4 regions of the Marinobacter sp. DS40M6 genome follow, and region 2 is predicted to be linked to each of the others. Evidence: predicted binding sites of a transcription regulator. Region 2 holds the regulator's gene; each other region holds the start of a gene.
The links. The regulator FliA, encoded in region 2, starts transcription of late flagellar genes. The targets are predictions, from matches to a motif close to CTAAAGTTTNNNNNNNNNNNGCCGNTAA.
Positions count from the first base shown of each region.

Region 1: the regulator FliA is predicted to act here: its motif matches at 1,180-1,207, upstream of JJO78_RS12620 (methyl-accepting chemotaxis protein).
Region 3: the regulator FliA is predicted to act here: its motif matches at 1,619-1,646, upstream of JJO78_RS11640 (flagellin N-terminal helical domain-containing protein).
Region 4: the regulator FliA is predicted to act here: its motif matches at 1,362-1,389, upstream of JJO78_RS03100 (methyl-accepting chemotaxis protein).

Region 1 covers NZ_JAFCAE010000004.1:414,015-417,154, reverse strand. Annotated here, with positions in the region: gene JJO78_RS12625 (PhoX family protein) at 1-1,084, shown strand, start outside; gene JJO78_RS12620 (methyl-accepting chemotaxis protein) at 1,319-2,959, shown strand; gene JJO78_RS12615 (DUF4870 family protein) at 3,025-3,140, shown strand, end outside.
Region 2 covers NZ_JAFCAE010000004.1:58,061-61,200, reverse strand. Annotated here, with positions in the region: gene flhF (flagellar biosynthesis protein FlhF) at 1-70, shown strand, start outside; gene JJO78_RS11045 (MinD/ParA family protein) at 117-929, shown strand; gene JJO78_RS11040 (RNA polymerase sigma factor FliA) at 960-1,691, shown strand; gene cheY (chemotaxis response regulator CheY) at 1,868-2,251, shown strand; gene JJO78_RS11030 (protein phosphatase CheZ) at 2,273-3,061, shown strand; gene JJO78_RS11025 (chemotaxis protein CheA) at 3,079-3,140, shown strand, end outside.
Region 3 covers NZ_JAFCAE010000004.1:187,666-190,805, forward strand. Annotated here, with positions in the region: gene JJO78_RS11640 (flagellin N-terminal helical domain-containing protein) at 29-1,531, opposite strand; gene JJO78_RS11645 (flagellin N-terminal helical domain-containing protein) at 1,914-3,140, shown strand, end outside.
Region 4 covers NZ_JAFCAE010000001.1:688,405-691,544, forward strand. Annotated here, with positions in the region: gene JJO78_RS03095 (CHAD domain-containing protein) at 1-1,282, opposite strand, end outside; gene JJO78_RS03100 (methyl-accepting chemotaxis protein) at 1,550-3,140, shown strand, end outside.

The DNA of each region.
Region 1 (3,140 bases), 360 kb from region 2:
ATATGTGCGATTCAATGTGAGCACGACCGGAGCGGCGGCTACAGATGATTATCGCAACGAAGCCAACACCTACGGCTTCATGGTTGAAATTGATCCGTTTACGCCGGAAAGCAAACCCCAGAAACGCACTGCGTTGGGACGCTTTGGTCACGAGGGCGTCATCTTTGCGCCGGCGAAGGAAGGTGAGCCGGTGGTGTGTTACTCCGGTGACGATTCCCGTTTCGAGTACATCTACAAGTTTGTGTCGTCTCAGCCCTACTACGCCGCGACGGCCGGTGGCTACCTGTTGGATGAGGGTACCCTGTACGTTGCCCGCTTCAACGAGGATGGCTCTGGTGACTGGCTGGCGCTGGATCTGGACGACGCGGATTTCGCCAGCAAGGTTGCTGCGGCTGAAGGCGGCATGGTCGGCGATATCCAGTTCGACGGTTTTGAGAACCAGGCTGATGTTCTGCTGAATACCCGCCTCGCAGCCGATATTGCCGGCGCTACGACGATGGACCGCCCGGAGTGGGGTGCCGTTGATCCCAACTCTGGCGAGGTCTATTTCACCCTGACAAACAACTCGAACCGGGGCCAGCCAGGGTTCGACGACGTCAACGCCGCCAACCCGAACTCTCCCAATGCCACCGGCCACATCATTCGCTGGACTGAAGAAGGTAGCGATCACACGGCTACCAGCTTTGACTGGGACATCTTTGTCTTCGCCGGCGAGCAGGGTACGGAAACTGTTGTCGATGGTGAGGCCGTCGTCTCCCTGAACGATGATAATATTTTCAACAGCCCGGATGGCCTCTGGTTTGACTACAATGGCCGGCTGTGGATCCAGACCGATGGTTCTGATGCTGACCCGTACTTCAACAACATGATGCTGGCCGCCAATCCGGAGACACGCGAAATCAAGCGCTTCTTCGTCGGGCCCCAAGGTTGTGAAGTAACTGGCGTTGTCAGCACACCGGACGTTAAGACCATGTTCGTGAACATCCAGCACCCGGATGGTAACTGGCCGAACGCGGCCGAGTCCCGTCCCCGCGACGCCACTGTTATCGTAACCAAGGACGATGGCGGTGTGATCGGCGCCTGATCGCCTGATAGAGGCGCCACGGGCGCACACCGACAAGAGCCAGCCGTAACGCCGGATTCTTCCAACAGGACGTCTCCGGCGTTACGGCTTTTTTGTTTCAGTTTTTCATCGATCTGCCGTAAAACCAGTATTGGTCAACTAAAGTAGCAGTTATAAGTAAAGGTCAATTCTTTACTCTCAAGAGTAATCGTCAAAAAAGATGCATTCACTAATAATGAAAATAAAGAGGTGGATATGGGTTTGCTCAGTCGGCCTGTTCTGGTTGTGGGGGTGTCAGTCGCCGTTGTCGTCGCCTTTGGGGCTTTCCTGGTGGCGCCGTTGATAGGGTTGGATAGCGCGTCGCTGGTGGCGGGCGTGGTTATTGGCCTGGTCGTCGCCACCGCGTATCTGGTGTTACGCGTTCTGGAACCGGTTGAACGTTCCATCAAGCAGCTCAACGCCGGTAAGCTGCCAGCGGATAGTCCGCTGGGCAAACAGTGTGCAAGCCTCCTTGCGGACGCCAAAGCAGGGCGGGCACTGGTGGAAACCCTGTCCGGCAGTGCCGATAAAAGTGCCATTTCTGCGGCCCAGGTGTCCCACGCGGCCGACCAACTAAAAAACCGCCTGGATCGACAGGTCAGTGAAACTGCACAGATGGCGGAGTACGCGGGTCAGATTACCGAGAGTGTGCGTGAATCCGCCCAGCAGGCCACCGATGCTGCGACCATGGCTCTGCAGAACCGTCAGGTGAGCGTTGAGGGCCGTGATGCGCTGACCACTGCCATCAATAGCGTGCGAGCCGTGCACGAGCAGTCCAGCGAGAACCTCAGATTAATTCAGGAACTGAACGAGAAATCCAACAAGATCCAGGGTGTCACCACCACCATTCAGGGCATCGCGGAACAAACCAACCTGCTGGCCTTGAACGCGGCAATTGAAGCCGCTCGTGCCGGCGACCAGGGGCGGGGCTTTGCGGTGGTTGCCGACGAGGTCAGGCAATTGGCCGGGCGAACCGCGCAGGCAACCGGTGAGGTGGCCGAAACGCTGCAGGAAATACGTTCCGATACCTCCCTGATTGTTTCGCGGATCGAGGACCTGGCCAAGAGCGTTGAATCCGGCTTGGAGTCAGTTGAAAGCGTTGGCGAGCGCCTTGATCAGATTCGTGATCAGTCTGACCGTGTGCAGCAGCAGGTGGCGCGCATTGCCGAGATTGACCAGAACAACGAGCAGAGCCTGCAGCAGGTATCGTCGGCCATTGAAACGGTTCGGGATCAGATTACCGAGAGCGATACCAGCGTTGCGTCGCTTGCCCAGCAGGCAGCGACACTGATGGAACTGGCGGAAGAGGCCAACGCGGCATTTGCGTTGAACAGCGATGAAAGCTATCACCGCTTCTTCTACGACCAGGCCCGGCAGGGTGCGGACCGGATTGGAAAGCTCTTTGAAAAAGCGGTTCGCGATGGGCAACTGGCAGAAAGCGCCCTGTTTGATAAGCAAAGAACCCCCATTCCCAAGACCGATCCACAGAAGTATTCCAGCAGCTTTGATCGGTTCACCGATCAGCAACTGCCCACCGTTCAGGAAGCGGTGAAAGGGGCCCACCCGTCGATGGTCTTCGCGATTGCCGCCGCGCCGGATGGCTATGTGCCGACCCACAACCGTGATTTCGCCCATGCGCCAACGGGCGACCCGAAAGTGGATCTGGTAAAGAGTCGCAGCAAACGGCTGTTTAACGACCGCACCGGTGCTCGGTGTGGCAGCCATACCCAGAATATGCTGCTACAGACCTACCGCCGGGATACTGGCGAGGTTATGCATGACCTGTCAGTGCCGATCTACGTGAATGGCAAGCACTGGGGTGGCTTCCGCCTGGGTTACAAACCGGACAACCGCTAAGTTCCAGCGGTTTCCGGCTCCTGTTGCTGTGATACACTGCGGGTGTGGAGCCAGAGGAGAGTGACTTGTCCGAGCACGAATACATCCCCGCCAATGCAGACCCCATAGCACGACGTGAAGAGCCAGGCCGCAACCTGGCGGTGCTGGTTTATATCCTGCAGGCGCTGTCGTTCTTTGTCGG
Region 2 (3,140 bases):
CATTCCGCTGGTGCGGTTGGCCGTGGAGAGGCTGAAGAAACTCCAGCAGCAACAGGCAGTCGCTGTTTAAAAACAACACAGCCTGCGGTTAAACGCGGCAAGAGATCAGAGTCAGTATGAGCAAACCACATCCGGTACAGGTGATTGCCGTTTCCGGCGGGAAAGGGGGCGTTGGCAAGAGCAACGTATCAGTGAACCTTGGCATCGCCCTAGCACAAATGGGACGGCGGGTGGTGCTGCTCGATGCCGACCTGGGCCTTGCCAACATTGACGTTCTGCTTGGCATTACCGCCAATCGTAATATCCAGGACGTCATCGCCGGGGAATGTGACCTTCGGGATGTGTTGGTCAACGGCCCCGGTGGCATCAAAATCGTGCCTGCGTCCTCAGGTACCCAACGCATGACCCAGCTTTCCAATCTGGAGCACGCTGGCCTGATCAACGCGTTCAGCGAACTGGGTGACCAGATCGATGTGCTGATCGTTGATACCGCTGCGGGTATTTCCGAATCGGTGGTCAGTTTCCTCCGGGCCTCACAGGAACTATTACTGGTTGTTTGTGATGAACCTACCTCTATCACCGATGCCTACGCCCTTATAAAGCTTATGAACCGGGATTACGGCACCAACCGCTTCCGTATACTGGCCAATCAGGTCAGGAATGAGCAGGAAGGTCGCCATCTGTTTGAAAAACTGACCCGGGTTACCGAGCGCTTTCTTGATGTGGCCCTACAATATGTGGGTATGGTGCCGTATGACGAGGCCGTAAAAAAAGCGGTACAGCGCCAGCGTGCCGTGCTGGATGCCTATCCGCGGGCAAAAGCATCGTTGGCGATCAAGAGCCTCGCGGAGAAAGTGGATAGCTGGCCGCTGCCATCATCGCCCCGGGGACATCTGGAATTCTTTGTGGAGCGGCTCGTCGAAGTCTGATTTTGATCCTGTCACTGAATAGCCGGATACATGACATTGGCGAAAGAACTTGGAACCTACAACCGGACGGGTACACGAGGACCTTCCCAGCTCGTTGAGGAGCAGGCCCCGCTGGTCAAAAAAATAGCGCTTCACCTCATGGCGCGGCTGCCGGCATCTGTCCAACTGGATGACCTTATGCAGGCAGGCATGATTGGCTTGTTGGAAGCTGCACAGCGATACAGTTCCGACAAGGGGGCTACCTTTGAGACATACGCCGGGATCCGGATTCGCGGAGCCATGGTAGATGAAATTCGCAAAGGTGACTGGGTACCCCGATCCGTCCACAGGAACTCCCGCCGCATTGCCAAAGCCATCAAGGCTGTCGAGGACCGCCTGGGTCGGGAAGCTCAAGACTCGGAAGTAGCCGAGGAGCTGGGGCTGGACCTCGACGAATACTATTCCTCCCTGAGCGATGCTAACAGTGGCCGACTTTTTAGCCTGGATGAGCTCAATGAATCCGGCGAGCTGCCGATAGAAGAAACAGAGGACAGTGATAACCCGTTGGATGGCTTGGCGTCTGACAACTTCCGGAAGAGCCTGGCAGCTGCGATTGGTGACCTGCCCGAGCGAGAAAAGCTGGTGCTCAGCCTTTACTATCAGGAAGAATTGAACCTGAAGGAAATTGGTGCTGTGTTGGGTGTCAGTGAAAGCCGGGTCAGCCAGATTCACAGCCAGGCCGCGCTCCGTCTGCGGGGGCGTCTTACTGGTTGGCAGAGCTGAACAGGCCGCCAGTCCCATTGAACGGCGTTACCAGGCATTCTTTACTGTAGCCTTTTGGTAACCGGTGCTTTACAACCGGCTCAAAGGCCACACAATAAGCGGTTAAACTACCGGCCTGCTAGACTGTGAGCCGGAAGCCAAAAACGAATTCCGGGCGTTTTTAACTGGAGGTCCCATTGGACAAGAACATGAAAATCCTGATTGTGGATGACTTCTCCACAATGCGACGGATCATTAAGAACCTGCTTCGCGATCTCGGTTTTACCAACACTGACGAAGCAGACGACGGCAATACAGCACTGCCTATGCTCAGGAGCGGCAAATACGATTTTCTGGTAACCGACTGGAATATGCCAGGGATGTCCGGACTCGATCTGCTCAAGGAAGTCCGTGCCGATGACAGCCTGAAAACCCTGCCTGTGCTCATGGTGACCGCCGAGGCGAAGCGCGACCAGATTGTCGCTGCTGCGCAGGCCGGTGTGAACGGCTACGTGGTCAAGCCCTTCACGGCAGCCGTACTCAAGGAGAAGATTGAGAAGATCTTCGAACGCATCCAGTAATTCAGAGGTCGGACGGCTCCCATGAGCAATAGAAAAAAAGACCCACAGGGGCTCGACCCGGAGGTCACGGAGAAACTCCGCAGCCAGGCGGCCGAGTTGGTTGAACAGGTCAACGCCGGGGACTATGGCCGCGCGATGACGCTGATCAATGAATTGAGCGAGGTGAGGGACCAGAGCCTGTATCGGGAAGTCGGCCGCTTGACCCGCAGCCTCCACGAGGCGATCCGCAATTTCCAGATCGATCCCCGTAACGCCGAACAGTCAGAAGCTCTGTCGAAGATGACCGATGCGTCGGATCGCCTTGAGTACGTGGTTCAGATGACCGGTAAAGCGGCCAATCGGACCATGGATCTGGTTGAGGAGGCTATGCCCAAGGCCAGCGCCCTCCGCGACGAGGCCGCCGAGCTGAGAGACCAGTGGCAGAAACTGCGTCGCCGCGAGATGGCGCCGGCTGAATTTCGTGAGCTCTATGCCCGTATCGACACGTTTTTCGTGACCCTGAATACCGATGCCGGGGCGATGTACGACAACTTGTCGGAAATTCTTCTGGCCCAGGATTTCCAGGACCTCACTGGGCAGGTGATCCAAAAGGTCACCACTCTGGTTAAAGAGGTGGAAGAGCATCTGTTGAGCCTGGTAGTGATGGCGAGTCATGTGGACCAGATGACCGGCACCGTGCATGAACTGGAAGAGCGGGAAAAGATATCGGCGGAACAGGGTGTTGGTCCACAGATCAAGGCCGAAGAACGCGAAGACGTAGTATCGGGACAGGACGATGTTGATGATCTTCTGTCCAGTCTCGGTTTCTGAGTAAGAGAGGGTAACGCATGGCGCTTGATGCCGATGAAGAGATCCTGCAGGACTTCCTTGTTGAGGCAGGCGAGATACT
Region 3 (3,140 bases), 130 kb from region 2:
AGACCCCGGCCTTGCCGTTATGCCCCTGTTACTGCAGGAGGGACAGAACCTGCTGCGGGCGGGCATTCGCCTGCGCCAGTACAGAGATACCAGCCTGCTGGAGAACCTGCGCCTTGGACAGCTTAGCAGTTTCAGATGCGAAGTCTGCATCCAGAATCCGGCTGTTAGCGGCCGACAGGTTTTCGGCAGTTGTGCTCAGGTTGGCGATTGTGGATTCAAACCGGTTCTGGGCAGCACCCAGGTCGGCGCGGATACCACTGATCTGCTCAAGAGCCGCATCTGCAATCTCGATTGCGCTGTTAGCGCCTGCAACAGTACCGATGTCGATAGAAGACACTGACTGGAGGTTAGAACCAACCACGGTGTCTGCTGCAACGTTCAGAATGCTACCAGCGGTCTCGGCAACCGAGGAACTGACCGAGAACGCACCGGATGAAGCGAACTCAACAGAACCAGAAGCAATCGTGCTGTCAGTGCTGCCAGCGGTCAAAGTAACCGCACTTGGATCACCACTGCCCTGCAGCGTGGCGGTACCGGTAGCGTTACCTGAGTTGGCAAAGTCCTGCAGACGGATGTCTTTACCATCAGCCTGGGTCAGTGTGATTTCGCCACCGTTTGCTTCAGCCGTAACACCAGTGGTGCCTGAGGTATCATTGATCGCTTTGGCCAGCGCACCCAGGTCAGTGGTAGTTACCGCTGCGGAGATGGTCGCTGTGTCGCCACCACTACCAAGCGTGAAGGAAACCGTACCATCGTCAGACAGACCAGCGAGGGTTGCCGTGGTCGATGCAGTAGCCGTTACACCAGTCGTGCCGGTTTCAGCGTTAACAGCAGCCGCAATCGCTTCTGCAGTATCGCCTTGGGTAATACCAATGACCTCAGAGCCTTCAGTTCCAGAAACGGTGATGTTCTGTGTAGCAATGGTGTTGTTGGCAACCGTTGCCACATCAGCCGCAGCTACCGCAACAGAACCTGTGCCCTGGCTGACAGTGGTATCACTTTCACCGGATACGGTGTTGTTACCAAGGTCGGCACCACGAGCACCGGTCACGGATACTGAGATGGTCTGGTTAGCGTTGGCACCAACCTGGAATGACTGAGCAGTGAAGCTGCCATCCAGAAGGTTGAGGCCGTTGAACTGGGTAGTACCGGCAATACGGTCAAGCTCTTGCTTCAGCTGGTTTACTTCGCCCTGAAGTGCAGAGCGGTCAGAAGAAGAGTTGGTCGAGTTGGCCGACTGAACAGACAGCTCACGGATACGCTGCAGGATGTTGGTGGTTTCTTCCAGAGCACCTTCAGCAGTCTGAGCCAGAGAAATACCGTCGTTGGCGTTACGCTGCGCAACGTTCAGACCAGAGATCTGGGACTGAAAACGGGTCGAAATTGCAAGGCCAGCAGCATCGTCCTTGGCGGAGTTGATACGCAGGCCGGAAGACAGACGCTCCAGAGCTTGGTTAGAAAGCTCCTGGGATTTGTTCAGCTGGTTCTGAGCTGACAGTGACGCAACGTTAGTGTTAATACCGAGAGCCATATTGCTTCTCCTTCGACATATGTCGTTATTTCATGGAAAAGGAATGGCGCCCATTTTCAGTTTGGGAGCGCCTCCCTGTTATTGCGCTTAACGGCGCCCCCGTCCGTACCTTTAGAAAAAATTAACGGTATTTTGTAAGGGAATGTAAAAGCGGCAATAGTCTTCCTTATACCGCTACATGTTGACGATTGGACTCATGCTCCAGACTTCAAAACAGACTAATAAAACCAATACCAATCAATGCTTTACAAAAAAAACTCCGAAACTGGCACAACCTTCGCTTACCTCCCTGCAAAACGGCAATTAAATGAACTTCCGCCGGCAAGGCGTCCATTTTGATCGGGCACCGGGTTACCGGCATCTCTGAGCAGGGAGAAATGTTATGCCTCAGATCATCAACACCAATATCGCGTCGCTGAATGCTCAGCGAAACCTGAACACTTCACAGGAAGACTCCAACGTTGCCCTGCAGCGGCTGTCATCCGGCCTGCGCATCAACTCCGCCAAGGACGATGCCGCCGGGCTTGCCATCTCTGAGCGATTCACATCGCAGATCAAAGGCCTCAACCAGGCCATTCGAAACGCCAACGACGGTATTTCTCTGGCTCAGACTGCTGAAGGCGCGCTGGGCGAATCCGGGAACATCCTGCAGCGCATTCGGGAACTGGCGGTACAATCCGCCAACGCAACGAACTCCGCATCTGACAGGAAGGCCCTGCAGTCCGAAGTAAACCAGCTAAAAGGCGAGCTGGAGCGCATTGCCACCACCACCGAGTTCAACGGGCTGAAACTCCTGGACGGCACCTTCCAGGCCCAAAAATTCCAGGCTGGCGCCAATGAAAACCAGAGCATCGCCGTTTCCATCGAAGGCGCCCGAACCGCCGACCTGGCCAACAACACGCTCGACGCGGCCAACGCAACCCTGAACCAGGGCACCGGTTCAACAACGGCAGCGAATGCGACGTTACCCGCACAAAACACGATCGCCACGCAGAATCTCACCATTTCCAGCTCGCTGGACAGCCAGGTGGTGCCCATTACAGCAGGTGACACGGCAGAAGACATCGCCGCAGCCATCAACGACATTGGTGCCACGACGGGTGTGAACGCGACGGCAAGAACATCGGCGACCCTGAGCAACACCGCTACCACGCCAATCGCCGTGCCTCAAACCGTGTCGCTCACCCTTTCCAATGGGAGCAGCTCAGCGACCATTTCCGCGCAGATCACCGATGCAAACGACCTCTCAGCGATTGCACGTGAGGTGAACGCCGCGTCTGGCAAGACCGGCATTACCGCGGAAGTTGCTAACGACGGCAGTATCACGCTGATTCAGGAACAGGGTAAAGACATCACTATCGAAGACTTTACCGCTGCCGGCTCTCAACAGTTGGCGGTACAGGGTAGCGGCGACCCGAGCGCCATCGAACTGACAAGTGGTGGAGCTAATGCCACACGGGTTGCCGGCGAATTGACGCTGGACTCGTCCGTTAGCTTCGCCGCGACGTCTGACGCCACCCTGGCCGCAGGCAGCGTCCTGAACAGTGCGCAGAATACCGCTGCCGGCTCTACGCCTGAAGAAGTGGCAGGTATCGATATAAGCACCGTT
Region 4 (3,140 bases), on a different contig from region 2:
GGCCCGCCACGGGCGCCAGCATGTCCGGCTCCGTGGCAATGCTGTTGCGAAAGGCCAGCAGCATGTCAATCTGCACGTGCAGGTCCTGAAAGTCTCCGAACCGTTGTTGTCGATGTTTTAATGGCCTGAGCCTGTCGTGAAACGCCGGTTTGTTCAACTCGGCCAGGTAGCGTATGCGTTTCAGCCGTTTGCGCAGGTCGTGAAAGTGATCGTCCGGGGACTGTTCGTTCAGTTGCCGCGCCACGGCGTCGTGCTTGTGTATGTGCTTTTTCAGGGCTTTGTGGATGTCTTCGATAGCCAGTTTCCGGGTTATCTTCTTCAAGTGGCGGGAGGTGATAAGCTGGTACCACTCATCCATGTCTTTGCGGTATTGGCCGCTGCTCAGGCGTTTGGTCAGCTCCTGGTGTTCAATGTCTGCCAGGTTGGCAAAATAGCTGCGGGCGCCGGAGCTCACCAGGGCCAACCGGGTATCTTCCTCCAGTGGCCATTGCGCCAGGTCACCCAGTAACACGTGAAGGTCTCTGAGCCGGCTGGTGGCTTGGCCATGCCGTTTCAGACTCTTGACGGCCTTGCGTAAATCGCTGTCACCACTGATGTCGACAACTGCTTCGGCGATGGCCCGGCTGCGGCGAATGGCAATACGGTACTGATGCAGAAACTCGTCGTCGTACCCCTGCAATACGCCCGGTTCCAGATCCCTGATGCGTTGATACTGGTGTAACAGCGATTCCGGGATGTGCCATGCCAGCGGAGAGTGCTCGTCGATACGGATTTTCGTCCGTTTGCGATGAAACTGCTCATAGCTGACGTCTTTGGGCGTCAGGAACCGTTCAAGCCGGCCCCTGTTCTTGCCGATCTCGCGCCAGTGCTCTATGGGCAGGGTGATGTGCATGTAGCTGCACGTGGGGAAGGTGTCGGGTGCGTGCTTCAGCAGTAAGCCTGCCAGATCCTCCAGCGCAGGGTTGTGGCCAATCAGGGTAATGCTGTCTTCGTTCCGGTCGCGCAGCCAGTCGAGCACGACCTCATGGTTAAACGTGTATAGAACAGGCGCCAGTTTGACGGCGTGTTGATGGTTGCTCGGGATCAGGCCTTCCAGGGTTTGTTGCGCGCGGGTGGCATTGCTGCAGTAGACCGTTCCATCGAACGCCCCGTCCGCACGGATTGCCCTGCCCATGGGGGCAAGCTGTTTCAGGCCCCGGTTGTTGAGGGGGCGCTGGTGATCACGAAGGCCATCATCGGCCCAGCTGGATTTGGCGTGGCGAATCAAATAGAGGTGTTTCATCCGTGCCCCTGAAACTGGTTTTATTGGGCCAGGTTTGATGAATCGGACGTTTGGGGCTAGACCTTTAGTCTAACGCTGGTTCAAGTCCATCCGCTACCGGCCGTTAAGACTTTTAACAATAAAAGCAAATGCATGAATGAGTTGTGGCAGTGTCGCAGCTTTACACCCCGAAGTCGCACACACCGGTATTACAAACTGGAACACACCCTGGGTGCCCGGTTGTGGATAATTACGCTGAACATTTGATCTCATACGGAGAACTTCTTGATGACATTGCTGAGCCGGTTACGCATTCGTTCCCGTCTTCTGCTGGGCGTTCTGATCCCGGTAGTAATAACGGCGGCAACCCTTGCCTGGATTACGGTCGCCCAGATCAAAAGCGGTGGTGAGGCTGAGCTTGAGCGCCTTGAAGCAAGTTTGCTTGAGGCACGAAAGGAAGGTGTAAAGAACCTTGTGGATACTGCGCGCTCTCTGGTTTTGAACGCCAAGAACAATCCGGATCTTTCGGATCGCGAAGCGAAGGAGGAAGCACGGAAGCGTCTGCGTTCAATCAGGTACGAGGGCGGAAACTATGTTTTCGCATATGCTCGCGACCTGGAAAATCTGGCCTACGCCCCCGACCCTTCTCGCGAAGGCCCCACAACCAATCCAGACGTGCAGAAACTGGTTCGGTCACTGTTCAATGCGGCCGAGGATGGTGGTTTTTTCGGTTACGACTGGCCCAATCCAGAGTCAGGCGAGGTAGAACCAAAGGTGTCTTATTCAACGATTATTCCAGATTGGGACTGGATGATTGGCACTGGCGTTTATGTCACTGACATTGACCGGGTTGTTTCTGCCGCTCGCGCGGATATTGAAGCGGAGATAGCCGAAACCCTCGGTTTTATCGTTCTGGTTACGGTGGTTGTGGTGATTATCGCACTGCTCATCGGCATGTTTGTCGGCCGTACGGTAACGAAGCCGCTGAACACCGTTATTGCCATGATGAAGGACATCGCCGAGGGTGAGGGCGACCTCCGCCACCGTCTGCCGGACGAAGGAAACGACGAACTCGCCGAGCTTGGGCGTCGCTTCAACGCCTTCGTGGTGAAAATCCAGGACACCATCCGCGATGTCGGCGCGACCACTGACCAGGTTGCCTCGGCCGCGGAAGAGCTCAGCCGTGTTGCCAATGAAACCCGTGCGTCGGTACAGGAGCAGGGTTCGGAAACCGATCAGATTGCCTCCGCCATTAATGAGATGGCGGCCACGATCCAGCAGATTTCCGGCAATGCCAACTCGGTGGAAAGCGCCGCCTCTGACGCCGACAGGCTTGCACGGGATGGCGGCGAGACCATTGCCAACGCACAGGCGTCCGTCAATCAGTTGTCGGAGGAGATTGAGTCCAGCTCTGGCCGTATCAGTAATCTGGCTGAGAAAACCGACGAGATTACCCAGGTGCTGGACGTCATCCACGCCGTCACTGACCAGACCAACCTGCTGGCCCTCAACGCAGCCATTGAGGCCGCCCGGGCCGGTGAGCATGGCCGTGGTTTCTCGGTGGTTGCCGATGAAGTCCGCCAGCTGGCCAAACGCAGTGCGGAATCCGCTGATCAGATTCGCGGTATGATTGACGGCTTCGTGACCGAGTCCCGCGCAGCGGTGGAGCGGATGGATGCGTCCCGCCAACGCTCCAGCGAAACGGTTGAGCGCATTAACCACGCCACTGACGCCCTGCGCACCATTGAGAAGTCTGTGGGCCATATTCATGATCAGGTGACCCAGATTGCCACCGCGGCGGAACAGCAAAGCCAGGTGGCCGAGGAAATCAACCAGAACGTGGTGCGCATCGTGGACGCGGCGCAGCGTAGCGATACTG